Regions from separate parts of the Streptomyces griseobrunneus genome, predicted to be linked through region 3. Evidence: riboswitches for the same ligand, from Rfam matches in the RefSeq annotation. Region 3 holds a riboswitch; each other region holds the start of a gene.
What was found. A riboswitch is a leader RNA that binds a small molecule or an ion and turns the genes downstream of it on or off. The one in region 3 is predicted to bind cyclic di-AMP.
Positions count from the first base shown of each region.

Region 1: another riboswitch for cyclic di-AMP. It lies ahead of ACK8N7_RS04430 (M23 family metallopeptidase); the one in region 3 lies ahead of ACK8N7_RS02580 (transglycosylase SLT domain-containing protein).
Region 2: another riboswitch for cyclic di-AMP. It lies ahead of ACK8N7_RS17010 (M23 family metallopeptidase); the one in region 3 lies ahead of ACK8N7_RS02580 (transglycosylase SLT domain-containing protein).
Region 4: another riboswitch for cyclic di-AMP. It lies ahead of ACK8N7_RS13115 (C40 family peptidase); the one in region 3 lies ahead of ACK8N7_RS02580 (transglycosylase SLT domain-containing protein).

Region 1 is NZ_CP177080.1:939,191-946,980, reverse strand. Features, by position in the region: gene hpnH (adenosyl-hopene transferase HpnH) at 1-413, shown strand, start outside; gene ACK8N7_RS04450 (aspartate aminotransferase family protein) at 480-1,877, shown strand; gene ACK8N7_RS04445 (helix-turn-helix domain-containing protein) at 1,937-2,545, shown strand; gene ACK8N7_RS04440 (DUF6126 family protein) at 2,589-2,765, shown strand; gene ACK8N7_RS04435 (tyrosine-protein phosphatase) at 2,811-3,623, opposite strand; cyclic di-AMP (ydaO/yuaA leader) riboswitch at 4,030-4,195, shown strand; gene ACK8N7_RS04430 (M23 family metallopeptidase) at 4,199-5,170, shown strand; gene ACK8N7_RS04425 (SGNH/GDSL hydrolase family protein) at 5,333-6,160, shown strand; gene ACK8N7_RS04420 (STM4011 family radical SAM protein) at 6,174-7,091, opposite strand; gene ACK8N7_RS04415 (STM4012 family radical SAM protein) at 7,099-7,790, opposite strand, start outside.
Region 2 is NZ_CP177080.1:3,734,110-3,741,899, forward strand. Features, by position in the region: gene ACK8N7_RS17005 (aldo/keto reductase) at 1-249, opposite strand, end outside; gene ACK8N7_RS17010 (M23 family metallopeptidase) at 419-1,462, opposite strand; cyclic di-AMP (ydaO/yuaA leader) riboswitch at 1,475-1,626, opposite strand; gene ACK8N7_RS17015 (PP2C family protein-serine/threonine phosphatase) at 1,837-3,009, opposite strand; gene ACK8N7_RS17020 (MerR family transcriptional regulator) at 3,208-3,954, opposite strand; tRNA gene ACK8N7_RS17025 (tRNA-Met) at 4,067-4,140, opposite strand; tRNA gene ACK8N7_RS17030 (tRNA-Lys) at 4,331-4,404, opposite strand; gene ACK8N7_RS17035 (DEAD/DEAH box helicase) at 4,662-7,103, opposite strand; gene ACK8N7_RS17040 (hypothetical protein) at 7,343-7,790, opposite strand, start outside.
Region 3 is NZ_CP177080.1:524,242-532,031, forward strand. Features, by position in the region: gene ACK8N7_RS02565 (NAD(P)H-dependent amine dehydrogenase family protein) at 1-879, shown strand, start outside; gene ACK8N7_RS02570 (carboxymuconolactone decarboxylase family protein) at 876-1,355, shown strand; gene ACK8N7_RS02575 (GMC oxidoreductase) at 1,442-3,085, opposite strand; gene ACK8N7_RS02580 (transglycosylase SLT domain-containing protein) at 3,244-4,092, opposite strand; cyclic di-AMP (ydaO/yuaA leader) riboswitch at 4,096-4,250, opposite strand; gene ACK8N7_RS02585 (FAD-dependent oxidoreductase) at 4,735-6,126, shown strand; gene ACK8N7_RS02590 (SpoIIE family protein phosphatase) at 6,167-7,790, opposite strand, start outside.
Region 4 is NZ_CP177080.1:2,978,803-2,986,592, forward strand. Features, by position in the region: gene ACK8N7_RS13105 (M23 family metallopeptidase) at 1-349, shown strand, start outside; gene pcrA (DNA helicase PcrA) at 433-2,907, opposite strand; cyclic di-AMP (ydaO/yuaA leader) riboswitch at 3,166-3,332, shown strand; gene ACK8N7_RS13115 (C40 family peptidase) at 3,331-4,539, shown strand; gene ACK8N7_RS13120 (C40 family peptidase) at 4,893-5,993, shown strand; gene ACK8N7_RS13125 (GNAT family N-acetyltransferase) at 6,034-6,795, shown strand; gene ACK8N7_RS13130 (LuxR C-terminal-related transcriptional regulator) at 6,836-7,531, opposite strand; gene ACK8N7_RS13135 (PspC domain-containing protein) at 7,528-7,790, opposite strand, start outside.

The DNA of each region.
Region 1 (7,790 bases), 410 kb from region 3:
CGTACGAGAAGGCCCCCGACCAGGAGCACTTCCTCGGCGTCGACCAGACCCGCGAACTCTTCAAGAAGGCCTTCGCGGGCGGCAACCGGGCCCGCTGGCGGCTCAACCACTCACCGCTCTTCCTGGACTTCCTGGAGGGCAAGGCGGACTTCCCCTGCACCGCGTGGGCCATCCCCAACTACTCCCTCTTCGGCTGGCAGCGGCCCTGCTACCTGATGAGCGACGGCTACGTACCGACGTACCGTCAGCTCATCGAGGAGACCGACTGGGAGAAGTACGGCCGGGGCAAGGACCCGCGCTGCGCCAACTGCATGGCGCACTGCGGCTACGAGCCCACGGCGGTGCTCGCCACCATGGGGTCGCTGAAGGAGTCCCTGCGCGCGGCCCGGGAGACCATCAGCAGCAACCGGTGACACCGTGACGGGGGAGGGGGCCGGTTGCTCCGGCCCCCGGAACGTACCGAAGGAGAAGATCGGGCGATGACGGACGGCGGTCCCCAGGGCTTCGACCTGGGACGGCTCCTGGCGGAGCGCGGGGCCGAGCGGTACGAGCTGCATGCGCGTCACCTCAACCACCAGCTGCCGCGCATGCTGCACACCATCGGCTTCGACAAGGTCTACGAGCGGGCCGAGGGGGCGTACTTCTGGGACGCGGAGGGCAACGACTACCTCGACATGCTCGCCGGGTTCGGTGTGATGGGGATCGGCCGGCACCACCCGGTCGTGCGCAAGGCCCTGCACGACGTGCTCGACGCCCAGCTCGCCGACCTCACCCGCTTCGACTGCCAGCCGCTGCCCGGACTGCTCGCCGAGAAGCTGCTCGGCCACAGCCCGCACCTGGACCGCGTCTTCTTCGGGAACAGCGGTACCGAAGCGGTCGAGACGGCACTGAAATTCGCCCGGTACGCCACCGGTAAACCCCGTGTCCTGTACTGCACCCACGCCTTCCACGGGCTGACGACCGGCTCCCTCTCGGTCAACGGCGAGAGCGGCTTCCGGGACGGCTTCGCCCCGCTGCTGCCCGACACCCCGATCGCGCTCGGTGACCTGGACGCGCTGCGACGGGAGCTGAAGCGCGGAGACGTCGCCGCGCTGATCGTCGAGCCCGTCCAGGGCAAGGGGGTGCACGCCGCGCCGCCCGGCTTCCTGCGTGAGGCGCAGGAGCTGCTGCACCGGCACAGGGCGCTCCTGATCGCCGACGAGGTGCAGACCGGCCTGGGCAGGACCGGGGACTTCTACGCCTACCAGCACGAGGAGGGCGTGGAGCCCGACCTCGTCTGCGTCGCCAAGGCGCTCTCCGGCGGCTATGTGCCGGTCGGCGCGACGCTCGGCAAGGACTGGATCTTCCGCAAGGTCTACTCCTCGATGGACCGGGTCCTCGTCCACTCCGCGAGCTTCGGCTCCAACGCCCAGGCCATGGCGGCGGGGCTCGCGGTGCTCGCGGTGATGGAGGACGAGGAGACCGTCGCCAATGCCCGGCGCACCGGTGATCTCCTGCGGGAGCGGCTGGCGGCGCTGGTGGACCGCTACGAGCTGCTGCACGAGGTGCGCGGGCGCGGGCTGATGATCGGCATCGAGTTCGGCCGTCCGTCCTCGCTGAAGCTCCGCAGCCGCTGGACGATGCTCCAGGCGGCCCGCAAGGGTCTCTTCGCGCAGATGGTCGTGGTGCCGCTGCTCCAGAAGCACCGCATCCTCACCCAGGTCTCCGGCGACCACCTGGAGGTGATCAAGCTGATCCCGCCGCTGATCATCGGGGAGGCGGAGGTGGACCGCTTCGTGGCGGCGTTCACGGAGGTCATGGACGACGCGCACAGCGGCGGCGGCCTGATGTGGGACTTCGGCCGGACCCTCGTCAAACAGGCGGTCGCCAACCGTTGAGTTTTTGCCTCCGGGGCAAATTATTTGCCCGGGAGGAAAGTTCCTGGCCCAATGGAGGCATGAATCCTCCGGACGAAGGGGTGGCCGACGAGCTCCCCGGCGTCGCACCCCGACTGCGCGAGCTGCGCCGCGGGCGCGATCTCACCCTGGAGACCGCGGCCCAGCGGGCCGGACTCTCCCCGGCCCACCTCTCCCGGCTGGAGACGGGCCGCAGGCAGCCTTCGCTGCCCATGCTGCTCGGCCTGGCCCGTATCTACGGTACGACGGTCTCCGAACTCCTCGGCGAGAAGCCGCCAGAGCGGGAGGCGGTCATCCGGGGCGGCGCCTTCGAGGGCGCCGAGGCCGACGGCTGGATGTACCGCCGGGCCGGTGGCTCCGGCCGCGCCATGCAGGCGCTGAGGGTCCGCGTCCCGTACGGCGCCCAGGGCGATCTGGTGCGGGTGCACCCCGGCGAGGAGTGGCTGTACGTCCTCGGCGGGCGGCTGCGGGTCGCGCTGGGGGAGACCGTGCACGATCTGGACCCGGGCGACAGCGCCCACTTCGACTCGCTCACCCCGCACCGGATCGCGGCCCTGGACCGGGGCGGGGCGGAGCTGCTCTTCGTCCACTCCCTGCTGCAGAGCCCCGCGGCCGAGCTCTGCCTCGGCAACGCACTGCACGCGCGCTGACCCCTTCGTTCCCCCGGCCGCGAGGCCGGCAGAGAGGACCGTCATGTCCGATTCCGAGCGCTACGACCCGCTGACCCCGAGGAACCCCAAGGCCACGAAGGACACCCAGGAGCGGCGGATGCCGCGCGGTCTCATCATCCGGCTCTTCGCCTACCTGGTGGTCGGCCATGTGATCGCGGCCTTCCTCTACCTGCTCTTCGTGGTGGCGGGCGCGGAGTGACCGCCCGGCTGATCCCGCAGCCCTGATCCTGCGGCCTTTGCCTTCTCAGCCCTGGTCTAGCAGCCGCTCGCGCAGCCGCTCCCGGGTCTCGGGGGAGACCTTCAGCCCCTCCGCCAGGTAGCGGTCCGTCGTGCCCCAGGTCTCGTCAATGGCCGCGAACGCCGCCGCGAGATAGGCGGCCTCCGCCCCGAAGAGCGGGTTGAGGAGCTCCATCACCTCGGCGGACATCCCTGTCTCGGACATGTCCGAGCGCTTCACCTTGTACCGCCGGTGGGGATCGTTGGACTTGAGGTAGTCCGCCTCGATCGCCTCGCGCTCGACGCCGACCGCGAGCAGCGAGACCGCGATCGACAGACCGGCCCGGTCCTTGCCCGCCGCGCAGTGCATCAGCGCGGGCACGCTGTCCTCCGCCAGGGCGTGCAGCACCCGGCTGTGCTCGGCGGTGCGGTCCACGATGGTCGAGCGGTACATGGTCAGCATGCGCTCAGTGCCCTTGCCGTTCGCCAGGATCGAGCGCAGCTGCTCGATGTTCCCGTCGCGCACCAGCCGCCAGAACTCGGCTCCGTCGGCCGGGTCGGAGAGCGGAATGCTGACATTACGGACACCGGCCAGCTCGATGTCGTACCCGTCGAGCTTGTGGTCGGCGGAGTTGCGGAAGTCGAAGACCGTGTGCAGCCCGAGCCCGCCGAGGAAGAGCGCGTCATCGGCGCTGGCGTGCGCCAGGTGACCGCTGCGGTAGAGCCTGCCGAAGGCGGTGCGCCGCCCGTCCGCGGTGGGGAGCCCGCCCACGTCGCGGAAGTTGCGCACTCCGGTGAGTGCGGTCTCTGTCGGCGGGACCTGCGGCACCTGCTGCGTCACGGTGGCTCCTGGATCTCTGGCGTCGGCGCGGCTCTCCGGCGAGGGCGCCCCTGTGACGATACGACATCGATTCGGCGGAAAATCAGCGGTCCGCTGATGGTGTGTCAGGGGAGGCGCGCACGGTGTGTCCGTATTGGTGTATTTCGTAGAACATGCCCCGCTAATGGGGGAGATGGGATTCCGTAGGTGAGCGGGATCATATCCGTGACGGACCGTGGCGGCTGCGCCCGGATGTTTTCCCGGTATCCGTACGGAAAGCCAAGATCCGTAATCCACGGAGTGTGACGGGAAATCCGGAGCGAAATTGAATCGATGATTCCGGTGTGCAACCGACGGCTTGTTCCTGCCGTCCTCACTCGTTTACGGTCACCGTCAATCCGGACGGACCGCCTAATCCTGCCGCCGCCCGGAATTCGCACCCAACCCACTCACGCGTGGCAGGAGCGGGGGAACCAGGTAAGCCGCCGGCCCGGAGCGATCCGGACCGGCTCGGGGTGAAGTCGCCACCCGGCGACCGGGCATCTCCAGCCCGAACCCGACAGCTCACCTCGCAGGCGCCGGAGAGGAACTTCCCCATGCCCGCAAAGGGTAAGCACCGTCGTACCAAGTCCGGCCCGATCCACCGCGGCGTCATCGCCGCGGGCACCGGCGGCGCCGTACTCGCCCTCCCGCTGATCGGCGCCACCGGCGCCCACGCCGCGGAGAAGGCGGCCCCCGCGGCCGCCACGGCCGCCGCAGTGCAGTCCGCCCCGCAGGCCGCGCCCGCCAAGGCGAAGGCCGCCCCGAAGACGTACTCCGTCGTCTCCGGCGACTACCTCGCGAAGATCGCGGCCGAGCACCAGGTCAAGGGTGGCTGGCAGAAGCTGTACCAGGACAACCGCTCGGCCGTCGGCGAGAACCCCAGCCTGATCTTCCCGGGCATGAAGCTCACCCTCGGCGCCAAGGCGTCCGGCTCCGCCGCGCCTTCGGAGGCCAAGAAGGCCGCTCCGGCCCCCAAGGCCGCCCCCAAGGCCGCCCCCAAGGCCGCGCCGAAGAAGGCTGAGCAGGCCCCGAAGGGCGACACCCTCTCGGCCGACGAGTCCGACGCCGCCGCGCCGGCCGGCACCTCCGCGCAGACCGGTTCCTCCGAGGCCAACGGCTCCGGCTGGTCCGCCCCGCTCGCCAGCGCCAACGTCACCACCCAGTACCGCGCTTCCGGCGCCAGCTGGTCCAGCGGCTACCACACCGGCTCGGACTTCCAGGCCGCCTCCGGCACCCCCGTCCTCGCCATCGGACCGGGCACCGTGGTCTCGGCCGGCAACAGCGGCTCGTACGGCAACGAGGTCGTCATCCAGCACGAGGACGGCATGTACTCCCAGTACGCCCACCAGTCCTCGCTCAACGTCTCGGTCGGCCAGACCGTCACCGGCGGCCAGCAGATCGGCCTCTCCGGCTCCACCGGCAACTCCACCGGCCCGCACCTCCACTTCGAGGTCCGCACAGGCCCGAGCTACGGCTCCGACGTCGACCCGATCGCCTACCTGCGACAGCACGGCGTCTCCCTCTGACCCGAGGGCAGCAAGAAGTGATCGAGGGGCGGTGCGCAGCGGCGCACCGCCCCTCCACTTATTCCGGCTTTACCAAAACCTGACCGGGTGGTCTATCTCACCACCCGTCAACCCCGTATTACGGTCGCGTAGGTCACATTGAACGGTGCAGGATATGTGCTTGTGGCAGACGATTCGAGAACCCAGCAGCAGAACACCATCGGGTCGTACGCGGCGATCGGGGACAGTTTCACCGAAGGTGTCGGAGACCCCGGCCCCGACGGCACCTTTGTCGGCTGGGCGGACCGGTTCGCGGTTCTGCTCGCCGACCGGCTCCCGGCCCCCGACGCAGCGACGAGCCCGGACGAGACCCGGCACGGGAACTTCCGTTACGCCAATCTCGCCGTACGCGGACGCCTTCTCGACCAGATCGTCGAGGAGCAGCTCCCCCGCGCCAAGGAACTGGCCCCCGACCTGGTCACCTTCTGCGCGGGCGGCAACGACATCATCCGGCCCGGCACCGACCCCGACGATCTGGCCGAGCGCTTCGAGCGGGCCGTCGCGGACCTGACCGACGCGGTCGGCACCGTCATGGTCACCACCGGGTTCGACACCCGGGGCGTTCCGGTGCTGCGCCACATGCGCGGCAAGATCGCCACGTACAACGTCCACCTGAGGGCCATCGCCGACCGCTACCACTGCCCCGTGCTCGACCTGTGGTCGCTGCGGTCGGTCCAGGACCGGCGCGCCTGGGACGCCGACCGGCTCCACCTGTCGCCCGAGGGCCACACCCGCGTCGCGCTGCGCGCCGCCCAGGTCCTCGGCCACGAGGTGCCGGCCGACCCGGACCAGCCCTGGCCGCCGCAGGCCCAGCGGAGCCCCTTCGACGCGCGGCGCGACAACATCCAGTGGGCACGGGAGTACCTCGTGCCGTGGATCGGCCGGCGGCTGCGCGGCGAGTCGTCCGGCGACCACGTCGAGGCGAAACGGCCGGACCTGCTGCCCCTGTAGGACGCCTTTCCGGTCAGGGCTCCAGCAGCGGAAGCGCACGCCGGGACAGGCCCGCGGTGCCGGGCCCGGCCGGCGGCCCGCCCGCGGCGAACCCGGCGGGTACCCGCTCCAGGACGCCGCCCGCGAACACGTCGTACAGCGGCAGCGTCTCCAGGTGCACATAGCCGATGTGGCAGTCGCACACGGCGAGCGGACAGGCCCGCGGCCCCAGCGCCCGGCGGTAGCTGCCGTCGTAGAGGTTGCCCAGCTCCGCCTTGACGAAGTGGCAGCGCCGCACCGTGCCGTCGCCGTCCACCGAGATCACCGACTCGCCCGTCCGGCAGGGGAGCCCCGCCGAACGGTGCGGGTGCCTGCTGTAGGGGAAGAGCGGGTCCAGCTCGGTCCACCGCTCCGCCTCCTCGTCGGTGTACGTCTGCCCCTCGGCGGCGTTCACCCAGAGGTAGACCTCCTCGGGCAGCGCCGCCCGCAGCCGCCGGGCCTCGGGAAGGTGCGCCTCGAACCCCACCACGCCCACGCTGTAGCGGACGCCTCGTGCGGACAGCTCCCGGCACCTGCCGAGGAACCGCTCGTACGGCGTCTGCCCCGGGTGGTACGTGCACCAGAGCGCGATCTTCTCCGGATCGGCGTCCGCCAGCCATGTGGTGCGGCCGCTGAGGTTCGTCTGGATGGCTACCCTGCCGATGTGCGGCAGCCGGGACAGCTCGGTCAGTGCCCGCCGGTACCAGGACCGCACCAGGCCCTCGCCCCACGGGGTGAACAGCACCGACAGCCGGTCGCCGGTCTGCGTGGCGGCCCACGCGGTGAACCGCTCCAGCGCCTCCCGGTCAGCTGTCAACTGGGCCCTGCTGTCGCGTCGTTTGGCGAACGGGCAGTACGGACAGTCGTAGTCGCACGAGGCCAGCGGGCCCCGGTACAGGATGGTCAGGTCCATGACCCGCTCACTTCCGCTCGTACGCGGCCATCGCGGCCCGTACCCCGGGGGAGAACAGCGCGGGCCCCAGCGCGTCCGAGTGGGCCAGCCCCAGCGGGGAGAGCCGCAGGAGGCCCTCCGGCGCCTGTGCGTCCAGCCAGCCCCGTTCCGCGAACCGCTCCAGCTCGGCGGGGAAGTCCTCGCGGGGATCCGTGCCGAAGCGGGCGCGGTAGTCGGCCAGGGGCAGGCCCGCCGCCTGGAGCAGCGACTGCAGGAGGTGACGCCTGCGGGCCTCGGCCGCGTCGACGTACCGGCCGACCTCGGCCCGGGAGAAGTCCCCGGTGGCGGTGAAGCCGTCGATGATGGAACGGATCTCCCGCATGTCCACGGCGTAGTCGAAGGAGTAGTGCAGGGCCGCCGTGTAGGACCGGGCTCCGCAGCCCAGCCCGATCATGCCGTCGGTCTGGCAGGCGTAGTCCTCGGGGCCGTCCTGTGATTCCCGGGGGGCGTCGGCGTGCCGGAACATCCGCATCGACACCTGCTCGTAGCCGCGCGCCAGCAGATGGTCGCGGCCCACCGCGTAGAGCCGCAGCCGCTGCTCGTCCCAGGCGGCCTGCTCCAGGGCCTCCGCCTCCGGGCCGGCCGCTGCGCCCAGGCGGTGCAGGCCGGTCAGCGGGCGGACGTACAGCGGGTAGAGATACAGCTCCTCGGGGCGCCAGG
Region 2 (7,790 bases), 3.2 Mb from region 3:
GATGTCGGAGCGGTTACCGCGCGAGGCGAGCCACTTGCCGATGACGGTCTCCGACTCGCCGCCCTGGTTGCCCTCGATCCAGGCGGTGTAGGCGTCGGCGGTGTCGATGAAGTTGCCGCCGGCCGCGGCGTACGCGTCCAGGACGGCGAACGACTGCTCCTCGTCGGCCGTCCAACCGAAGACGTTGCCGCCGAGGGAGAGGGGGAAGACCTGGAGGTCGGAGTTGCCGAGGGTGCGCAGAGAAGTCATGTGGGTGTTCAACGGCGCCGGCGGCGCCGGGTATTCCACCGCCTCCACGTACGCCGGGCCCTGCCACCCCCCGCCCCCGGACAGACCGGCAGCCCTGACGTCGGGGGGTGAGCGTCAGGGCTGCCGGGGTTTCGGGGGTGGTGCGTGCGCCCGCGGGGACGCGGGGGGCTCAGACGTTCAGGCCCTTGCTGTTCAGCCAGGCCATCGGGTTCAGGGCCGAGCCGCCCGCGGTGTGGACCTCCAGGTGGAGGTGGACACCGGTGACGTTGCCGGTCGCGCCCATGCGGCCGATGGTCTCGCCGGTGCTGACCTTCTGGCCGACCGAGACGTCGATCGAGGACTGGTGGGCGTACCAGACCTCCGTGCCGTCGTCGAGCTGGAGGACCGTACGGTAGCCGTAGGAACCGGACCAGCCGGCCGACGTGATCGTGCCGCTGTGCACGGCCTTGAGCGGCGAACCGGCCGCCCCGGCGAAGTCCAGGCCGGTGTGCTGGCCGGAGGACCACATGGCGCCGGACTGACCGTAGGTCGAGGTGATCGTGTACGAGGAGGCGGGCAGGGTGTAGCTGGCGCGGAGCTTGGCGAGGCGCTCCTCCTCGGCCTTCTTCTCCGCCGCTTCCTTCGCCGCCTTCTTCTCGGCGGCGATCTTGGCCTTGGCCTTCGCCTCGGCGTCGTCCTGCTGCTTCTTCGCCTCGTCGGCGGCCTTCTCGGCCGCGGCCTTCTCCTCGGCGGCCTTGGCCTCGGCGTCGGCGCTGGCCTGCTGCTGCTCGGCCTGCTGGAGGATCCGGGCGCGCAGGGCCTCGCCCGCGTCGGTGGTGCCCTGCTCGGCCTCGGCGGACGTGATGCCCGCGGAGGTGATCGGTGCGGCGGCGAGCGGCGCGGCCTCGGCGTCCTCGGACATGAAAGCGCCGACGCCGGGGAGGGACTTGGCGTCGGGGAGGTTGTCCGCGATGGAATCGGGAAGAGAGATGGAGACCGGCGGCTTGCTCTGGGCGGTGGCCATGCCACCCGCACCGACGGCCGCTATGACGCCGACCCCGAGGACGGTGGAGCTGCGGGCGAGGCCTCGCTGCTTGGCCACGCGGTGCTTGCCGCGGACGGGACGGATGGACTCCGCGGTGGGGTTCCACTCCTCCCAGGTCCGCTCCGGGCCACCGATACCGTCGGCAGTGAAGGGTGACGGGGCCTCAGGGGCAGGCTTGTTGGACGCCACGTGGGCGCACTCCTTTCCTTCCTTCTCGCCTACCGGGTTAGCTGACGGGTTCGGAGCAGGAAGGTCTCCTACGGGCCCCTCCGCCTCTCACGAGACGCAGGCGTCCGATTCACCCCATGTAGGTGGTTCCCCGGTTCCCTTGCGGGATTCGGCGCTCGCGCACGGCGCCGTCTCTGACGACGGCTGGGACGACCGCGCTGCGTTATCGAACGTTAATAGACAGACGGGCCCGATTCCAAGCTGTTCTTGTTGATCATTAACGGCTCCGACGGGGACTTACCGTCCACAAGCGGCCCGAATCGGACGACTTGACGACCACTCACCCACACCTCTTTTTCTGATGGTGTGTCAAATGTTATGCGGAGTGGTGCTCTTCAGTTACGCACCGTGTCATCGCCCCGGCCCACGATCTTCACCGTCGTCCGCCGCGGCGGCTGTCCCTCCGCCGGCCGGCTCACCGCGAGCAGCGCCATGTCGTCCGTCGACCGGCCCCCGGTGTGCAGCCGTACGTCGTCGGTGAGCGCCGAGAGCAGCTCCTCGGGGCCGGGGAAGATCCGGCCGCGCAGCCGGGCCGCCGGGTCGTAGAAGGCCCCGTTCGCGTCCCGCGCCTCGGAGAGGCCGTCCGTGAAGGCGAGCAGCGTCGAACCGGCGGGCAGCTCCCACTCGTCGGAGCGATCGGGCCACACCCCGAGGTCCATCCCCAGCGGCATCGCGGGCACGCTGGGCGCGAGGACCTCCAGGGCCCCGTCCGCGTGCAGCAGGATGGGCTCCGGGTGACCGCGGTTGACCAGCCGCAGCGAGGCCGAACCGGGCGGGATCTCGGCCAGTACGGCGGTGATGAACCCCTCCATGGCGTCCAGCCCGTACCGCCGCGTCCCCTCCCGTGCGAGCGCCCGCTCCAGCCGCTGGGCCACGCCCTCCAGGGACCGCTCCTGCTCGGCGGCCTCCCGGAACGCCCCGATGATCACGGCCACCGCCTCCACGGCGTCCAGCCCCTTGCCGCGCACGTCACCGACGACCAGGCGTACGCCGTACGGGGTGTCCGCCACCGCGAACAGGTCCCCGCCGACGAACTCGTCCGCCTGCGCCGCCTCGTACCGCGCGGCCACTTGCAGCCCGCCGATCCGCTCCGCCGGGGTCGGCAGCACGGCCCGCATGGCGGTCTCCGCGATGACCCGCGCCGAGGCCAGCTGCTCGTTGCTGCGGCGCACGACCCCGTTGATGACGAGGGCCAGGGCCGCGGCGGTGAGCACGGTGATCATCTCGATGACCGGGACGACCTGGGTGGACGTGCCGTCGGAGAGCCGCATCGCGATGACCGAGAGGACGGCGGCCACGCCCGTACGGACCGTACTGGCCAGCGAGAAGAAGGGCGCGGCGATCAGCGGCGCGGCCACGAACAGGGGCACGGCGGTGAAGTTGGGCGGGGCGAGCGAGTCGAAGAGGAGCCCGCCGCCGATCAGCAGCACCGGAAGCAGCCGGACGAACCGCCGGGTACCGGCGCTCCGGGCCACCACCGGCTTCCCCCGGCCCGTGGAGCCGGACATGCCGCGCCCCGGGACGCCGAAGCTCCCCGTCACGCGTCCGCGCCCCTTCTCCGCCATCCCCACCTTGTGTACTCCTGCCCGGTCCGGCCACGGCTGCGGACGGTACCGCGCCCCGTCCAGGCTTCCCGGAGCCGCGCCGTGCGGCGACTCGTCATCGGCCAAATAGGGGGAAGCGGCCGGGAACGCCGCTCCCCGCGGTCAGTCGGTGAGCCGTTGTTCCGCGTAGATCGTCAGTGCATCCCGTACGAAGGCGGCGGTGCCGTCCCCGTAGCGATCGTAGTTCTTTCCGAAGCGCGGATCGGCGACATACATCTCACCGAGCCCGATCACGTACGACCGGCTCGGCGCCTTGGACGACGACAGCCACGCGCAGTGCCGCCGAGCGATGTCCTGCGCCTGCTCACTGTCCGCACCGAGCCCGGCCTCCCTGGCCCGCCCCCAGTCACGCGCGATGGCTTCGTGCTCGTCCAGGAACGCCTTCTTCCCGGCCTCCCCCAGCGAACGCCACCACCGGTCGCCCTCCTCGTACGTTTCGCGGCCCCAGCGCTCGGTCACCTCCCGCTCGTGGGCGGTGTGGTCGAAACCGTCGAACACTTCGTCGGCCATGAGTTCCATCCCCTCCTCGGTCTTGTGGAGAGTGGTCCGCACCGAGGCGATCTGCCGCCCGATGCGCGCCTGTTCCTGTTCGAGCAGCCGCAGATGCGCCCGCAACGCCACCGCCGTGTCCCGCTGCCCCTCCAGTACGCCCTTGATGGCGGGCAGCGACAGCCCCAGCTCCCGCAGCAGCAGGATGCGCTGCAGCCGGACGAGGGCGTCCTGGTCGTAGTAGCGGTAGCCGTTGCTCCCGACCCGGCTCGGCGCCAGGAGACCGAGGTCCCCGTAGTGCCGGAGCGTGCGGCTCGTGGTGCCGGCCTTTCTGGCGATTTCCTGGATGGACCACTCCATGCCGGAAACGCTAGATCTTTACGTTGCGTCAAGGTCAAGCCCGAACATCCGTGCCGGCCCCAGGAAACGACTCGGGCCCGGCACGCTGTGCGTGCCGGGCCCGGGCCTTCAGTAGCGGGGACAGGATTTGAACCTGCGACCTCTGGGTTATGAGCCCAGCGAGCTACCGAGCTGCTCCACCCCGCGTCGGTAAACACAACTCTACGCCATCGGAGCGGCAGGTCCGACCACTTTTCCCACGGCCCGCGCCGGGCCTGGACCGGACTCGGGGTGAGCGGCGCCTGAGCCCAGGAACGTCGAAGCGCCTTCGTCCGGCCTGGGCCGGACGAAGGCGCTCGTTCACGGGTCACGGGCTTGCACCCGGCCCCGCTCCGGGTAGGCCGTGTGGGACTCGAACCCACAACCAACGGATTAAAAGTCCGCTGCTCTGACCAATTGAGCTAACGGCCCCGGTCACATCACCCACGAGCATAGCCCGCCCGGTCCCGGCAGCCGATCCGGTATCGGTGTCGGGCCCTGTCGCGCCCCCCATAGCGTCCCTTTCGCGGCGAGATGCGGCCTTGGTGGGGGTCGCGGCACCCCGGGAGGCGGGGCCTCCCGGGAACAGCAACAGGGCCCGTACGTCACCGAGTCGGTTCGGTGGCGTACGGGCCCTGCCGGTCTGTCAGGCGGACGTGCTCAGCTGCTTGTCAGCGGCTGGGCGGTGGTCAGCCGTTGCGCTTCCAGCGCGGCTTGTCGTCGCGGCGGCCGAAGGAACCGGTGTTGGTGCCGGTGTTGGCGCCGGTGTTGGCGCCGCGGTGCTCGTCACGACGGCCGGTCGGGCGGTCGGTGCCACCCGAGCGGAAGCCGCCCGCGGGGCGGTCGTCACGACGGTCACGGTTGAACGGGCGGTCGCTGCCGCCGGAGCGGAAGCCACCGGAGCCACCCGAGGGGCGCTCGTCACGGCGGTCACGGTTGAACGCCGGACGGTCGTTGTCACGACGCTCGAACGGACGGCCACCACGGTCGTCCCGACGGTCGCTGCTGCCACCGGAGCGGAAACCACCCGAGGGGCGGTCGCTGCCGCCGGAGCGGAAGCCACCCGAGCCACCCGAGGGGCGCTCGTCACGGCGGTCACGGTTGAACGCCGGACGGTCGTTGTCACGACGCTCGAACGGACGGCCACCACGGTCGTCCCGACGGTCGCTGCTGCCGCCGGAGCGGAAGCCACCGGAGCCACCCGAGGGGCGCTCGTCACGGCGGTCACGGTTGAACGCCGGACGGTCGTTGTCACGACGCTCGAACGGACGGCCACCACGGTCGTCCCGACGGTCGCTGCTGCCACCGGAGCGGAAACCACCGGACGGGCGGTCGTCACGGCGGTCGTTGCCGCCGCGGTAGCCGCCACGGTCGCCACCGCGGTTGTCGCGGCGCTCGTAGTTGCCCCGCTCGTCGCGGCGCTGCTCGTCACGGGCGGCCGGCTGCTCCGGCACGGACACGGCTGCCACGAGGGCGGCCTCGGCCTCGGCGGCCACCTCGGCCACCGCCGCCTCCGGGTCGTCGCCCCGCTCGCGCGCGGCACGGGCGACCAGGCGGTCGGCCTCCTCGCGGAGCTCGACGGCGCGGCGCTGGACGCGCTCCAGCTGCTTCGTCAGGTCGGCGGCCTCGCGCTCGGCCTGCTTGGCGGCGTTGTTCGCGGAGTCGGCCTGGACCTCGGTGAGCGAACGGGCGCCGGTGATCTCGGCGACCTCCGGCTCGAAGACGCCCGCGCCCTGGACGATGTGGCGCGAGGCGTCGACGCCCGCGTCCTCCATCAGGCGGAAGATCTGGCGGCGCTGGTGCGGGAGCGCCAGCGAGACGACCACACCGGACTTGCCGGCGCGGGCGGTACGGCCCGAGCGGTGCAGGTAGTCCTTGTGGTCACCGGCCGGGTCCACGTTCAGGACCAGGTCGATGCCGTCCACGTGGATACCGCGGGCGGCCACGTCGGTCGCGACGAGCGCGTTGACGTAACCCTTCTTGAAGTCCTCCAGGACCCGCGTACGGGCGCCCTGGGTCATGCCGCCGTGCAGCGCGTCGGCCTTCACGCCGGACTCGATGAGCTGCTCGGCGATGCGGTCGGCGCCCAGCTGGGTGCGGACGAAGATGATCGTGCGGCCCTTGCGGGCGGCGATCGCGGCCGTGACCGGCGCCTTGTCCTTCGGCTTCACGACGAGGACGTGGTGCGACATGGTCGTGACGTTGCCCTGGGCGCTGTCGACCTCGTGCGTCACCGGGTTGGAGAGGTAACGCTTGACCAGCGTGCCGATCTCGTTCTCCATGGTGGCGGAGAAGAGCATCCGCTGACCGCCACCGGGGATCTGGTCGAGCAGCTCGGTGACCTCGGGCAGGAAGCCCAGGTCGGACATCTGGTCGGCCTCGTCGAGGACGGCGACCTGGACGTTCGCCAGGGAGCAGGCGCCCCGGTTGATGATGTCGCGCAGCCGGCCCGGGGTGGCGACGAGGACGTCGACACCGCGCTCCAGCGCGTAGATCTGGTTGCCCATCGACGTACCGCCGCAGACGACCTTCATCTTGAGGCCGAGCACGTCGCCGTAAGGCTGCAGCGCGTCCGCGACCTGCATCGCGAGCTCACGGGTCGGGGTGAGGATGATGCCGCGCGGCTTCTTCTTCTCGGTGGAGCCACCGGAGAGCGTGGCCAGCAGCGGCAGGCCGAAGGAGAGCGTCTTGCCGGAGCCCGTACGGCCTCGGCCGAGGATGTCCTTGCCGGCCAGGGCGTCCGGGATGGTCGCCGCCTGGATCGGGAAGGGGGCGGTCACACCGTTCTGCGCGAGCTTGCGGACGATGCCGTCGGGCAGGCCCAGCGAGCCGAAGGTGACGGTGGGCTCGGCGTCGATCTCGGCGTCGATCTCGGCGTCGGCCTCGGGGGCCGTGTCGGTCTCGTCGGCCGCGTCGGTCTCAAGAACCTCGACGGTCTCGGTCTTGGTGGAGACCTCGGCCGGCTGGTCCGCGATGAAGTCGGCGACGGACTTCTCGGCGGCCTTCTCGGCCACCGGAGCCTGGTCGGCCACCGGAGCCTGCTCGGCTGCGGCGGTGGCGCCGGCCGGGGCCTCGGTCACAGCGGCCTCGATGAGCTCGGTGAGCTCGGCGTTGTCGATGTTCTCGGGCATGACGGTGTGGTCAGAACTGGAAATTGACATGCGAAATGCGAAACCTTCCGGAGTCTCGGCACGCGCCCGTAACTCCGTGATTCGCAATTTCGACCGCCTCAATGCGGTCCAGCCACGGCAAGGGAGAGTACGCGCCACACGGCGCTCTTCTGTGTCGGCGCCGGGCAATGGGATCAAGCGATCTACCACCATACGCACTCTCACCCACATTGCGCAACCCGGCCTCTCCGAGCGCCCCGCTACACCGGCCCCACCTGCGGTGATGCCTCCGGAGTCCGCAACGGCCGGCTCTCCTCCGCACCGCCCATCGCCTGTGTCCGCAGCTGCGCGGCGGGCGACGCGGAGGGGGGTGGTTCGGAGGGTTCGGTGGGCTCCGGCTCGGGGTCCGGACCCGGGTCGGGGGTGGGCGGCGGAGTCGGCGGTTCCGGCACGACCGGCGGCGGCTCCCCCGGGCCCGGCGTGGACGGCGTCGGGGCCGGCGGATGACCGGGGCGCGAGGGCTGCGGGGCGCCGGGTTCGGGGCGCGGGCCCTTCGGTGTGGCCGACGGCACAGCGCCGGACGCCTCCGGGCTCGGCCGGCCCCCGGGGTTCTTCCGGTCGGAGTCCGAGTGAGGGTGGGCGTCGCCGCCCCGGTGCCCGGCCCCGCCGGATCCGGAGACCGTCTCACCGTTCGGCTCGACGGCCTGG
Region 3 (7,790 bases):
CGCCCCCGCGCGGTGGTCTACTCGGCATCCGGCGACATCCGCCCCGACGACGCGCTGGCCGACATCGGACGGGCGATCCGGGCCGGAGCGGTGGTCGTCACGCCCTCCCTCTATCCCCTCTACGATCAGCGCAACGCCCCGCCGGAGCTGCGGGATCCCGTCCTGGCCGCCGTCGCGGAGGGCGGCGGCTCCCTCTTCGTCTCCGGGGTCGACCCCGGCTGGGGCAACGACGTCCTGCCGCTGCTGGTCAGCGGTCTGGGCACCGAGGTGGACGTGATCCGCTGCCAGGAGATCTTCGACTACTCCACGTACGAGCAGGAGGATTCGGTACGCCACCTGATCGGCATGGGGCACCCGTTGGACTACCAGCCGCTGATGCTGGCGGAGAGCGTTCCGACGATGGTGTGGGGCGGTCAGATACGCCTTATGGCACGGGCGCTGGGCGTCGAACTGGACGAGATCCGCGAGACGCTCGACCGCCGGGCGCTGGAGACGACGGTACGCACCCGCACGATGGGCGAGTTCGCGGCGGGCACCCAGGGCGCGGTGCGGTTCGAGGTGCAGGGCATCGTGGCCGGGGAGCCCCGCATCGTGATCGAGCACATCACCCGTATCCATCCCTCGTGCGCACCGGACTGGCCCACCCCGCCCGACGGCGTGGGCGCCCACCGGGTGGTGATCGAGGGCCGCCCCCGTATCGAGGTGACGGTCGAGGCCTCCGACGAGGGCGAGAACCGGTCGGCGGGCGGCAACGCGACGGCGGTCGGGCGGCTCGTCTCGGCCATCGACTGGCTGGTGGACGCGAAACCGGGCCTGTACGACGCACTCGACGTCCCGCTGCGGCCTGCGGTCGGCAGGCTGGGAAGGAGAACCACATGATCATCGACATTCCGGAGGGCCAGGAGCCCATCGGTTACGTGTGGGGGGAGATGGTCCCCGGCATCGGCATGGCCGCCGCCACGTTCTCGATGTCCGTGTACGAGCACACGACGCTGGGCCTGCGGGAGTTCGAGGCGGCACGGCTGAGGATCGCGCAGATCAACGGATGCCTGTTCTGCCTGGACTGGCGGACCGAGCGGGACGGGGCGAAGGTCGAGGAGGAGTTCGCCGGGGCGGTGACCGAGTGGCGTACGACGGACGCCTTCGACGAACGGACCCGTCTCGCGGCGGAGTACGCGGAGCGGTACGCGCTGGACCACCACGGGCTCGACGACGCGTTCTGGAAGCGGATGACCGCGCACTACAGCCAGGTGGAGATCGTGGAGCTGTCCATGAGCATCGGCTCCTGGCTGGCTTTCGGGCGGCTCAACCATGTGCTGGGGATCGACGCGGTCTGCGTCCTGCCGGGTCATTAGCCGCACCCAATTGACGGAGCCCGGGGCCGCCGGGTTGGCACTCCCGGCCTCGGGCTCTCCGTATGTCCCGCCGCCTGCCGGCCGGACTACAGGTCGGTGGCGATGATCCGCTCGATGTTGCGCTCGGCGAGCGCGGTGATCGTCACGAACGGGTTGACGCTGGTGTTGCCGGGGATCAGCGCGCCGTCGATGACGTACAGCCCCGGGTAGCCGTGCAGCCGACCGTAGTTGTCGGTGGCCTTGTTCAGCACGGCGCCGCCCAGCGGGTGGTAGGTGAGGTGGTCGCCCCAGATCTTGTAGACCCCGAAGAGGTCCGTGCGGTAGATCGTCCCCTCCTTCTGGTTGATCTTGTCGAAGATGGTCCTGGCGGCGTCGATGGACGGCTGCTTCCACGCCGTCTGCCAGTTCAGCTCCGCCTTCCCCGCCGCCGCGTTCCAGGTGAACTGGCCCCGGTTGGGGTTCTTGGTGATGGAGAGGTAGAACGAGGCCCAGGTCTCGATGCCGGTGGGCAGCGGAGCGACTTCGGCGAACGCTCCGCCGGCGTCCCAGTTGTCGATGCCGCCGGTGGGGATGGACGACTGCACCTTCCCCGTCGGGTCCCAGAGGTGGTTGGCCCGGCCGCACATGACGTTGCCGTTGTCGCCCCAGCCCTTGCCGACCTCGCTGTTGAGGAGCGGCAGCGCGCCGGTCGCCTTGAGGCCGACGAGCAGCTTGCTGGTGCCGACGCTGCCCGCGGCGAAGAAGACCTTGTCCGCCCTGACGGTCTTGGTGACGGTGGTCTGGCCGACGGTGTTCAGCTGGTCGATGAGGACCGTGTAGCCGCCGCCGGGGGCCGGGGTGACCGTGGTGACCTTGTGGAGCGGGGAGATGGTGACCCGGCCGGTGGCCTTGATCCGGTCGATGTAGGTCTTCTGGAGCGACTTCTTGCCGTAGTTGTTGCCGTAGAGGATCTCGGCGTCCAGCGCGGACTTGGGTACGGTCCCGGCCGCCTCCTGCTTCATGTAGTCCCAGTCGTACACGGCGGGCACGAAGAGGAACGGGAAGCCGGAGCGCTGCGCGTGCTTCCGGCCGACGCGGGCGTACTGGTAGCAGTCGACGGAGTCGAACCAGGCGGGGTCGATGGTGGTGACCCCGAGGTCGGCGTTGGCGCGCGGGTAGTACGTGCTGTACATCTCGGCGGCGTTCACCGACGGGAGGATGGCGGCGAAGTTCTCCCGCTTGGGCGTGACAGCCATACCGCCGTTGACCAGCGAGCCGCCCCCGACACCGCGCCCCTGGTAGACGGTGATGCCGGCGAACTCCTCGGCGTCCAGGATCCCGGTGTAGCGGTTGACGTTCTTGTCGATCGGGAAGCCGAGGAAGTTGCTGAGCGGCTGCTTGGTTTTGGTGCGCAGCCAGAAGGAGCGGTCGTCCGGCTTGGTGGTGTTGGCGAAGATCTTGCCGTCCGAGCCGGGGGTGTCCCAGGCCATGCCCATCTCGACCATGTGCACGTCCGTGCCGGCCTGGGCGAGCCGGAGTGCGGCCACGGAGCCGCCGTACCCGGTGCCGATGATCAGCACCGGCACATGGGCGCCGGAGCCGATCGGGGCTGCTGCCACCCGGGGCGCGGCCCAGACGGGTGTGGTGGGTCCGGCGAGTGCCGCGACCCCGAGAAGAGAACCTGTTCCTGTGATGAATCTTCGACGGGAGACGCCCTTGGATGCGCCTTCATGCAGGTTAGTGTCGTTCATGTGACATCCCTCACTCTCGACAGAGTGAAACAGGTTCTACTGTCGATCGCGTGGTAAGTCATTAGAAACTTGGGGGTAACTTCCCGGCAAGCCCGAGGGGCCCCGGACCATGCGGTCCGGGGCCCCTCGGGCTGATGCGCGCCTGGCGCTTCCAGGGATCAGTAGGCGCCGAAGACGTTGTCGATCGAGCCGTACCGGTCCGCCGCGTAGTTGCACGCGGCGGTGATGTTGGCGACCGGGTCATAGCTGTCGGTCGAGGTGCCGGGCACGTGGTACGCCTGGAACGTCGGGTCGATGACCTGGAGCAGCCCCTTGGACGGGGTGCCCTTGACCGCGTTGGAGTCCCAGTTGTTGATCGCGTTCGGGTTGCCCGAGGACTCGCGAATGATGTTGCGGTGGATGCCCTCATAGCTGCCGGGGATGCCGCGCTCGGCCATGATCGCCAGCGACTCCTTGATCCAGCCATCCAGATCGTTCGAGTAGGTGGCGGGAGCGGCGGCGGCCGGGGCGGCCTGGGCCACGGGGGCGGCGGCGGTGCGCTCGGAGCGATCGGCGCGCTCCGCCGTCGCGGCGCGGCCGGCGGACGGGGCTGCGGCCTTGGCGGCCTTGCCGGCCTTGGCGCCTGACGGGGCGGCAGCCTTGGCGCCGATGGTCAGCGTGATACCCGGGTGAATAAGGTTCGGGTTCTCGCCGACGGCCTTCCGGTTGCCTTCGTACAGCTTCTTCCAGCCGCCGCTGACGGAATACTCACGGGCGATCTTGGAAAGCGTCTCACCGGCCACCACGGAATGCTTGGCGGGCGCGGCCTTCGTCACGGAATTCACCTGGGCGGTCACGGAGGCCGGAGCCACCGCCTTTTCCGCGGCGACGGAGTGCGCGGGGGCGGCGGAAGCGGTGGTGGCGCCGAGCACCGGGAGGGCCAGAACGGCTCCACCCGTGGTCAGGGCGGCGATGCCACGGCTCAGCGAGACGGACTTGGTACGGCGGTGCTTACCCTGTGCGGGCATGGGGAATTTCCTCTCCGGCGCCTACGAGGTGAGCTGTCGGGTTCAGACGGGAGATGTCTGGCCGCATGGACTGCGACTTCACCCCTAGCCGTTCCGGATACCGGACCGGCGGCTTACCTGGTTCCCCCGCTCCTGCCGTGCGTGGGTGGGTTTCGGTTTCCCGGACGGCGGCAGGATTCGGCGTTCCATCCGGATTGAGCGTGACCGTAGGCGAAAAGCATCGGACAGAACAAGCCCCGAATTCCGGATGACCTTTCTCCGCAAGATCGAATTCATGAATTCCCGGCCGCGCCCGTTCCGTCGCGGTGTCAACTTTCTTCGCGCAGAAGGGAACCGAACCCTCCGGATCCACGTCCGCGCCCTCGGACGTGACGCTCACCACTTCGCGCGGAGGCGGCCGAAACAGGCGCGGTCAAAGTTACCCAAGAGCCCCAATAGGTCCTTTAAGGAATAGAGGGTTAAAAGACTGAAATCGCCCATACCGCCCTGGAGAAACGGACTTATCGGGCGGCTCCGTAGGCCGGGTCGGAGTCCTCGCGCGGCCAGGGCTTACGGTGTGTGGTGGAGACTAGTAAGCCAACCCTTACCTCCGACGTACGCTGTTACCTGCCCGCGTTCGCCCGCCTTAAGGATCACCACGCCATGACACGCCCCGTCCGCGTCGCCATTGTCGGAGCCGGCCCTGCCGGTATCTACGCTGCGGACGCGCTGCTCAAATCCGAGGTCTGCCAGGACCCGGGGGTCTCCATCGACCTGTTCGAGCGCATGCCCGCACCCTTCGGGCTGATCCGTTACGGCGTGGCCCCCGACCACCCCCGGATCAAGGGCATCGTCAAGGCGCTGCACCAGGTGCTGGACAAGCCGCAGATCCGGCTCTTCGGGAACGTGAGCTACCCGCACGACATCGGCCTGGACGACCTGCGGTCCTTCTACGACGCGGTGATCTTCTCCACAGGCGCGGAGGCGGACCGGGCGCTCGACATCCCGGGCATCGAGCTGGACGGCTCCTACGGCGCGGCCGAGTTCGTCTCCTGGTACGACGGCCACCCCGAGGTCCCGCGCACCTGGCCGCTCACGGCGGAGAAGGTCGCCGTCCTCGGCGTCGGCAACGTGGCGCTGGACGTGGCCCGGGTCCTGGCCAAGACGGCGGACGAGCTGCTGCCGACCGAGATCCCGGACAACGTGTACCAGGGCCTCAAGGCGAACAAGGCGCTGGAGGTGCATGTGTTCGGGCGGCGTGGCCCGGCGCAGGCCAAGTTCAGCCCGATGGAGCTGCGGGAGCTGGACCACTCCCCCAACATCGAGGTCATCGTCAACCCCGAGGACATCGAGTACGACGAGGGCTCCATCGCCACCCGGCGGGAGAACAAGCAGACCAACATGGTCGCGCAGACCCTGGAGAACTGGGCGATCCGCGATGTCGGCGACCGCCCGCACAAGCTCTACCTGCACTTCTTCGAGTCCCCGGTCGAGATCCTCGGCGAGGACGGCAAGGTCACCGCGCTGCGCACCGAGCGCACCGAGCTGGACGGCACCGGCAACGTCCGGGGCACCGGCCGGTTCACCGACTGGGACATGCAGAGCGTCTACCGCGCCGTGGGCTACTACTCGGAGGAGCTGCCCAAGCTCCCCTTCGACGTGGCCTCCGGCACCGTCCCGCACGAGGCGGGACGCGTCATCGCCGGTGACGAGCACATGGCCTCGGTCTACGTCACGGGCTGGATCAAGCGCGGCCCGATCGGTCTGATCGGACACACCAAGGGCGACGCGAACGAGACGGTCGCCTGCGTGCTGGAGGACCGCGCCGCCGGCCGTCTGGCCGAGCCCGCGACCCCGGCTCCGGAGGCCGTCGAGGCCTTCCTGGAAGGCCGGAACGTCCGGTACACGACGTGGGAGGGCTGGCACAAGCTGGACGCCCACGAGCAGGCGCTCGGTGCCGCACAGGGCCGTGAGCGGATCAAGGTCGTGGAGCGCGAGGGCATGCTGGACGCCTCCGGCGCCTTCGTCCCGGCCGAACGGCCCTACGAGGCCTGATCCGAACGGCCTCCCGGGGCCGGATCAGGACCGTCACCCGTCAGGCCGGGTCCGGGGCACTCGTCGTGCCGCCCGGGCCCGGTCCGCGGAACGTCCGCCACAGGCCCGGCGGAGCAGTGTCACGGGACGGCGGCGGCAGCTTCTCCGGGATGTGCGTCCAGCGGTCCGCGAGCAGGATCGCGATGTCGTCGGGGCGGTCCGTGGCCTGCCTGGCCTCCTCGATCACCCGGTCCGCCGTCTCGGCCAGCGGGACCGAGCCGATCCCGGCGATGGTGGCGCGCAGCCGTTCGATGCCCTCGTCGATATCGGTTCCGGGGCGTTCGATGAGCCCGTCGGTGAACAGCGCCAGCATGGCGCCCGGGTCGAGCCGCAGCTCCGTGACCGGGTAGGTCGCCTGCCCGTCGATGCCCAGCACGATGCCGCCGGCCAGGTCCAGCACCTCGGTCCGGCCGTCGGGGTGCCGCAGCAACGGCTGCGGGTGGCCCGCCCGTACTGCACGGGCCCGTCCCGTCAGCGGGTCGAGGGCGATGTAGCAGCAGCTGGCGAACTGTCCCGGGTCGAGATCGATGAGCAGCCGGTTCGTGCCGCTCATCACCTCCTGCGGGTCGTGGTTGCTGAGGGCGAACGCCCTCACCGCACTGCGCAGTTGCCCCATGGTCGCGGCGGCGGCGACGCCGTGCCCCTGGACGTCGCCGATGATCAGGGCGAGTTCGTGGCCGGTCTCGATGACGTCGTACCAGTCGCCGCCCACCTCCATGTCCTGGGTGCCGGAGAGATAGCGCCCGAGGGTGTCGACCCCGTCGACCTCCGGCAGCCGGTGCGGCAGCAGGGCGTCCTGCAGCCCCCGGGCGAGCGCCGATTCGCTGTCGTACCGCTGGGCGCGTTGCAGGGCCTGGGCGATGAGCCCGGCCAGGGCGGTCAGGACGGTGCGCTCCTCCGGGCTGAACCCCCTGGGCCGGTCGAAGCCGAGGATGCACGAGCCGACGGGCCGCCCCGAGGCGATCAGCGGCAGGAACGCCCGCGCCCCGACGTCGGTCTCCATCGGGATGCCCGGATAGGCGTCGGCCAGGTGCTGCATCGACTCGAAGAAGATGGGCCGGCCGGTGGTCAAGGTCTCCACGCCGGGGATGGAGACGTCGAGTCCGACCCCGTCGAAGCGGTCGAGGAACCCCTGGGGGAACCCGGTCTCCCAGGCGAGGTGGAGGTGACGCTCGCTCAGTAGGTAGATGGCGAGCTGCCGGCCGCCGAACGCGGGCAGCAGCTCCTCGGTGACGACGGCGGAGACCTGACGGGCCGTCACGGCCTCGGTGAGCGCGATCGCCAGGGCCACCGGGCGGTAGAGCGCGGAGGACCGGTCGGCGGTGGATCCGATGCCCAGGCCCGGCGAGGTGACGGAGCCGGGCGCGTAGGCCGGCTGTTCCGTGGCCTGGAACACCGCGCTCAGCCCGTCGTGGCCCGGGTACAGCGAGACCGAGAGCCAGACGGACGGGGCCCGCCGGGCGAGGAAGTGGACGGGTTCGTCGGAGATCAGGGCGGCCCGGTAGTGGTCCTCGTACGCCGGGTGCCCGAACCACGGCAGGACCTCCCACACGACATGGCCGACCAGCTCCGCCCGCGGGCGGTCCAGCAGCTCCTCCGCGAGCGCGTTGGCGTAGGTGATGCGG
Region 4 (7,790 bases), 2.5 Mb from region 3:
CGGCCAGGCGGGCGTCAACTGGATGTCCGTGCACACGGGCATCGACTTCCCCGTCGGGTACGGCGCTCCGGTGATGGCCGCGACCGACGGAACCGTGCGCACCCAGTACAACAGCGCCTACGGCAACATGGCGATCGTGACCATGGCCGACGGTACGGAGACCTGGTACTGCCACCTGAGCAGCACCAAGATCCGCTCCGGCCCGGTGAAGGCCGGTGACGTCATCGCGTACGCGGGAAGCTCCGGCAACTCCACCGGCCCGCACCTGCACTTCGAGGTCCGGCCCGGCGGCGGTGCATCGGTGGACCCGCTGGCGTGGCTGCGCAGCCACGGCGTCGACCCGACCTGACCTGGCCAGGCCAGGCCTGACAGCGAAACGACGAGAGGGGCGGAACGGCTTCGACAGCCGTCCCGCCCCTCTCGTACGTCCTGTTACAGCTTCTCGACCGGCGCGTACCGCAGGAGCAGCTTCTTCGGGCGCTCGTCGCCGAAGTCGACCGTCGCCTTGGCCTGGTCGCCGATCCCCTCGACGGCCACCACCGTGCCGAGCCCGAACTGGTCGTGCGTGACCCGGTCCCCGACCACCAGCGTGACCACGGGCTTCTCCGTGGAGCGCCGGGTCGCGAACCCCGAGGGTCCGGAGCGGGCGCGGGAGGAGGAGAGCGAGGACGTGATGCCCGAGGTGGGTCCGGCCGGGGCGGCCATCGGGCCCTTGCGCTTCCACTCCAGGTGCGCCTCCGGGATCTCCTCCAGGAACCGCGAGGGCGGGTTGTACGAGGGCTGGCCCCAGGCGCTGCGCATCGCGGCCCGGGTCAGGTAGAGCCGCTCGCGGGCGCGGGTGATGCCGACGTACGCGAGGCGCCGCTCCTCCTCCAGCTCCTTGGTCTGGCCGAGGGCCCGCATGTGCGGGAAGACGCCGTCCTCCATGCCGGTGAGGAAGACGACGGGGAACTCCAGGCCCTTGGCGGTGTGCAGGGTCATCAGGGTGATGACGCCGGAGCCGTCCTCGTCCTCGTCGGGGATCTGGTCCGAGTCGGCGACCAGCGCGACCTTCTCCAGGAACTCCGCGAGCGTGCCGGTGCCCTCCGCCTCGGCGCGCTCCTGCTCGAATTCGAGGGCGACGGCGGCGAGTTCCTGGAGGTTCTCGACGCGGGTCTCGTCCTGCGGGTCGGTGGAGGCCTGGAGCTCGGCGAGATACCCCGTCCGCTCCAGCACGGCTTCCAGCACGACGGCGGGCCCGGCGCCGGACTCGACGATGGTGCGCAGCTCCTCCATCAGCGTGTTGAAGCGCTTGACGGCGTTGGACGAGCGGGCCGCCATGCCGTACGCCTCGTCGACACGGCGCAGCGCCTGCGGGAAGGAGATCTTCTCGCGCATCGACAGGGCGTCGATCATGGCCTCGGCGCGGTCGCCGATACCGCGCTTGGGCACGTTGAGGATGCGGCGCAGCGGGACGGTGTCCTCGGGGTTGGCGAGGACGCGGAGGTAGGCCAGGACGTCCCGGACCTCCTTGCGCTCGTAGAAGCGCACGCCGCCGACGACCTTGTAGGGCAGGCCGACGCGGATGAAGATTTCTTCGAAGACACGGGACTGGGCGTTGGTCCGGTAGAAGACGGCGACATCGCCCGCCTTGGCGTCGCCCTTGTCGGTGAGCCGGTCGATCTCCTCGGCGACGAACTGCGCCTCGTCGTGCTCGGTGTCCGCGACGTAACCGATGATGCGGGCGCCGGAGCCGGCGTTGGTCCAGAGGTTCTTGGGGCGGCGGCTCTCGTTGCGCTCGATGACCGCGTTGGCGGCGGAGAGGATCGTCTGCGTGGAGCGGTAGTTCTGCTCCAGGAGGATCGTCTTCGCGTCCGAGTAGTCCTCCTCGAACTGGAGGATGTTGCGGATGGTCGCGCCCCGGAAGGCGTAGATGGACTGGTCCGCGTCGCCCACGACGCACAGCTCGGCGGGGGCGTCGGCCTCTCCGGCCGGGCCGACCAGCTCACGTACCAGGGTGTACTGGGCGTGGTTGGTGTCCTGGTACTCGTCGACCAGGACGTGGCGGAAGCGGCGGCGGTAGTGCTCGGCGACGTCCGGGAAGGCCTGGAGGAGGTGGACCGTCGTCATGATGATGTCGTCGAAGTCCAGCGCGTTGGCCTCGCGCAGGCGTGCCTGGTAGAGCGCGTACGCCTGGGCCAGCGCCTTCTCGAAGCCTCCCCCGTTCTCGGCTTCGCTCGAATGGGAGGTGCCCCCTCCCGCCTGACCGGCGAAGGTCTCCTCGTCGATGAGCTCGTTCTTGAGGTTGGAGACCTTAGCGGTGAAGGACTTCGGCGGGTAGCGCTTGGGGTCCAGGTCCAGATCGCGGCAGACCAGGGCCATGAGGCGCTTGGAGTCGGCGGCGTCGTAGATCGAGAACGACGAGGTGAAGCCGAGCTTCTTCGACTCGCGGCGCAGGATGCGGACGCACGCGCTGTGGAAGGTCATGACCCACATGGCGTTGGCGCGCGGGCCGACGAGCTCCTCGACACGCTCCTTCATCTCGCCCGCGGCCTTGTTGGTGAAGGTGATCGCGAGGATCTGCCCCGGGTGCACCCCGCGCTCGGCCAGCAGGTGGGCGATGCGGTGGGTCAGCACCCGGGTCTTGCCCGAGCCGGCCCCGGCGACGATGAGCAGCGGGGACCCGGCGTGCACGACGGCGGCGCGCTGCTCGGTGTTCAGCCCGTCGAGCAGCGCCGCGGCGTCGATGACCGGGCGCGGGTGGCCGTCCCGGTAATACCCGTCCCGGGGCGGCGGGGGCGCGTCGAAGACGCCCTCGAAGAGTCCCTCCGGCACCGCTTCGGGTGCGTGGTCCTCGGGGGGCGGCGGCGGGCCGTCCTCGGTGGACTGGAGGCCGGCCAGGAAACTGTCGTCAAAGAGGCTGCTCATCGCCATCCGAGTCTAGGGGGCCGCACTGACAACGTTCGGCCGAAGGTCATAAGCGGCCACCCGACCCCGTACGCACGGAGAGCGGACGCCCACGTTCCGTGAAAGAGCGCCCGGTCGGAGGGGGTACGGGGCCTCCGATCCCAAAAGGTCACGAAAATGTATCGGGCATATCGCTCATCCTCCTTCCCAGCGGCACCAAGGGTTGGCTAGCGTGCTCGGTCAGGTGATCCGTATCTCCCTGAGGCGAACCACGTCTCACGGTCACCTCTGCCGAATCCGTGCTGCCCTACCGGCAGTTCGGAACCGGGGACCCACACGCAGCACCGGGGTGAATCGGTCCGTACCCTCGCATCCGGACCGTAGGACAGCCTTCCGTTCCGTCCGAACCCGACAGCTAACCCGGTAGGCGGTCCACGGAAGGAGATGCCGGTCTTGGCATCGCATCGCAAGCCGCGCACGAAGGTGCGCACCACCACCCCCGCCGTCGGGTTCACGACGGCCGCGCTGGCCTCTGTGACCCTGCTCTCCACGCAGAGCGCGACGGCCGCCCCCGCGGAGCCGAAGCCGGCCATGGAGGAGGTCCAGAAGAAGGTGGACGAGCTCTACCGGCAGGCAGGCAGCGCGACCCAGCAGTACAACCGCGCGAAGTCCGCCTCCACGGCCCAGCGCACCAAGGTCGACACGCTGCTCTCCGATGTGGCGAAGCGGACCGAGAAGATCAACGAGGCTCGCCGGGAGCTGGGGGCCTACGCGGCCGAGCAGTACCGCACCGGCGGCATCGCGCCCACGGCGACCTTCTTCCTGGCGGACGACCCGCAGGCGTACTTCGACCAGAGCCGGATGATGAGCCGGTCGACCGAACGGCAGCAGAAGGCCGTCGACGACTTCCGTACGCAGCAGGCCGCGGCGTCGAAGAAGCGCGCGGAGGCCGTGCAGAGCCTGGAGAAGCTCACCGGGACGCAGACCGCGCTCCGCTCCAGCAAGCAGAACGTGCAGACCAAGCTCACCGAGGCCCGGTCCCTGCTCGCCAGGCTGACCGCCGAGGAGAAGGCACGTCTGGCGGAGCTGGAGCGCAAGAAGGAGGCCGAGGCCAAGGAGAAGGCGGAGAAGCTGGCCCGCCGCCAGGCCGCCGAGGCCAAGGAGCGCGAGGAGGCCGAGAAGAAGGCGCGCGAGGAGGCCGCGAAGGGACCGGGCGGCGACAGCGGTTCCGGTTCCGGCAGCGGTACGGGGACGAGCCCGGGAACCGGCACGGGTACGGGGACCGGGGCGGGCGGCAGCTACGCCGCCAAGGCCGAGAAGGTGCTGGCCTTCGCCCGCGCCCAGATCGGGAAGCCGTACGTGTGGGGGGCCTCGGGCCCGTCCTCGTACGACTGCTCCGGGCTGACGCAGGCGGCGTGGCGGGAGGCGGGCGTGCCCCTGCCCCGGACCACCTGGGACCAGGTCGAGGTCGGCACCCGGGTCGCCACCTCCGACCTTCAGCCGGGGGACCTGGTCTTCTTCTACGACGACATCAGCCACGTCGGCATCTACAAGGGCGACGGGATGATGATCCACGCCCCGAAGCCGGGGGCGAACGTCCGCGAGGAGTCGATCTACTACATGCCGATCTACGGCAGCGTGCGCCCGGCGTAGCAGGGCCGGAGGCCGGGGGCGGCCCGCCGGAGACCGCCCCCGAGAGGTCCCGCCGGAGGACCCTGCGGTGGCCCCCGAAGAGGTTCATGGCTCCGGAGCCCAGCCATGGCCAGAACATCGCCGAGCAGTGAGGCAAGTCTTTCTCGGGCCCTTCGCCGGAACTGGGCACCGCGCGCCCGAACCTGCCGGAATGATCAATTCCGGCTCCGCATCTCCGGTCATCCGGCGGCGGCGAAACGTCACATCCGGGCAATAGCTGTCATGGCGAACCTTTTCCGTGCGCCCGGATTAGCGTCCCTGGCGGGCCTGTCGGTATCCCCCGGCGGGCAGCCGACAGGAAGGATGCCGCCTCCGTGGCCGCGCACCGGAAATCCGCTCACCGGAAACCCAAGCAGCGCCCGTTCACCGGCCCTGCTGCCCGCACCGCCGCCACCCTGGCGCTCGCCGGGGCCGCCACCGCCACCTCGGCCACCGGGGCCGGCGCCGCACCCGCCGAGCCCGCTCCCACCGCCGCCCAGGTCCGCGCGAAGGTCGACCGGCTGTACCACGACGCCGAGGTCGCGACGGAGAAGTACAACGGGGCGAAGGAGAAGGAAGCCGCCGCCACCAAGGCCGTCGACACCCTGGCCGACGAGGCCGCCCGCCGCACCGACCGCCTCAACACCGCCCGCCACACGCTCGGCTCGATGGCCACCGCCCAGTACCGCACCGGCGCCCTCGACCCCGCCGTACAGCTGGCGCTCTCCTCGGACCCCGACACCTACCTGGAGCGCGCCGCCCAGCTCGACCGGGCGGGCGACCGGCAGGCAAGCCTGCTCACCGGCATCCGGCGCCAGCTCTCCGGCATCGCCCGGGTCAAGGCCCGCGCCGACCGGGAGACCGAGACGCTCGCCGCCCGCCGGGCCGAGCTGCAGGAGCACCGCACCGCGATCACCACCAAGCTGGCCGACGCCCGCAAGCTCCTGGCCACCCTCACCGCCGACGAACGCGCCGCCTACGAACGCTCGGCCGACGCCGCCCACGGCGGCGGCCCGGCAGCCCCCGCCGACCGCGCCGCCAACCACGCCGACCGCTCCACCGCCCGGGCCTCGGCCGCCGCCCCCAACGCCCGGGCGGGGCGGGCCGTCGCCTTCGCCCACGGGGCGATCGGCAAGCCGTACGTCTGGGGCGCCACCGGCCCCAACGCCTTCGACTGCTCCGGCCTGACCCAGGCGGCCTGGCAGGCGGCGGGCGTCAGCCTGCCCCGCACCACCTACACCCAGATCAACGCGGGCCAACGGGTCTCCCGCTCCGAACTGGCCCCCGGCGACCTGGTGTTCTTCTACTCCGGGATCAGCCACGTCGGCCTCTACATCGGCGGCGGCCAGATGATCCACGCCCCGCGCCCGGGGGCCCCGGTCCGCATCGCGCCCGTCGATCAAATGCCTTTCGCCGGGGCGACCCGGGTGGCATAGTCCCCGTCGCCGGATCCCCTCCCGTCGAAGGAACTCCCGTATGACGATGGCGAACGCCGTCCAGGACTACGCCCGCACGCTCACACTGCGGTCCCCCGCCCACTACCGGGTGGGCCCGTTCACCGTCCGGCACAACCCGGGCTGGGAGCTGAAGTACGCCAACTACGCCATCCCCGACCGGGATGCGGAACCGACGGCGGACAACGTGGCCGCCCTGGTCGAGGCGTTCCGGGCGCGGGAGCGGCTGCCGCGCCTGGAGTTCCTGCCCGCCTGGGCCCCGGCCGTCGAACCGGCCCTGCTGGCCGCCGGTTTCAGCGTGGAGAACCGGGCCCCGCTGCTCGCCTGCGGCCGCGACGACCTCCGTACGCCGAACCCGGTCAAGGGCCTGCACATCACCGTGCCCGCCACCGAAGCGGAATTCACCGACACCGCCCGCGTCCAGCACCAGGGCTTCGGCGGCGAGGGCGAACCCGAGCCGGGCATGACCGACTGGCTGCGCGCGGCGACCGCCGGTGACGGAGTGGCCGCACTGGCGGTCCTCGACGGCGCCCCGGCCGGAGCGGGCGGCTGCTCCGTCCCGGTCGACGGCCTCAGCGAACTGGCCGGCCTCGCCGTCGCCGCCCCCTTCCGCCGCCGGGGCGTCGGCGCCGCGCTCACCGCATGGCTGACGGAACGGGCCCTCGACCAGGGCTGCCGGACCGTCTGGCTGGAGCCCGGCGACCCCGATGTCGAGCGGATCTACGCGAGCGTCGGCTACCGCCGGATCGGCGAGAAGCTCAACATCTCGCTGGAGCCCGCGTAGCCCCATCCGGAGCCGGCCCAGCTCGTCCGGCTCTTCCCGCTCAGACCAGCCGCCGCGCCGTCGCCCACCGGGTCAGCTCGTGCCGGTTGGAGAGCTGGAGCTTGCGCAGCACCGCCGAGACGTGCGACTCGACCGTCTTCACCGAGATGAACAGCTGCTTGGCGATCTCCTTGTACGCGTACCCGCGGGCGATCAGCCGCAGCACCTCACGCTCGCGCTGGGTGAGGCGGTCCATGTCCTCATCCACCGGCGGGGCGTCCGTGGAGGCGAAGGCGTCCAGGACGAAGCCGGCCAGACGGGGGGAGAAGACCGCGTCGCCCTCCTGGACCCGGAAGACCGAGTCGACCAGGTCGGTGCCGGTGATCGTCTTGGTGACATAGCCGCGGGCACCGCCCCGGATCACGCCGATGACGTCCTCGGCGGCGTCCGAGACGGAGAGCGCGAGGAAGCGGACCGGGTTGTCCGCCGCGCCCATCAGCGGGGCGCAGCGGCGCAGCACCTCGACGCCGCCGCCGCCCGGGAGGTGGACGTCGAGGAGGACGACCTCGGGGCGGGTCGCCGTGATGACGGTGACCGCCTGGTCTACGTCGGCGGCCTCGCCGACCACTTCGACGCCGGTCTCCTCGGTGCGGCCGATCTCGGCCTGCACCCCGGTACGGAACATCCGGTGGTCGTCGACGAGCACGACCCGTACCCGCCGCTCCGGGCCCCCGGTGGCTTCGGTGTTCTCGGTCATTCGCTCGCCCTCTCCATCTCCAGCTCGACCTCGGTGCCCCCGCCGGGCACCGAACGCAACCGGGCGCTGCCGCCGTTGCGCTGCATCCGGCCGATGATTGATTCTCGTACGCCCATCCGGTCGGCGGGAACCCCGTCCAGGTCGAACCCCGGACCCCGGTCCCGTACGGAGACGAAGACCGTACGGCCCTCGACCTCCGCGAAGACCTGCACGGCACCGCCCTCGCCACCGTACTTGGCGGCGTTGACCATCGCCTCGC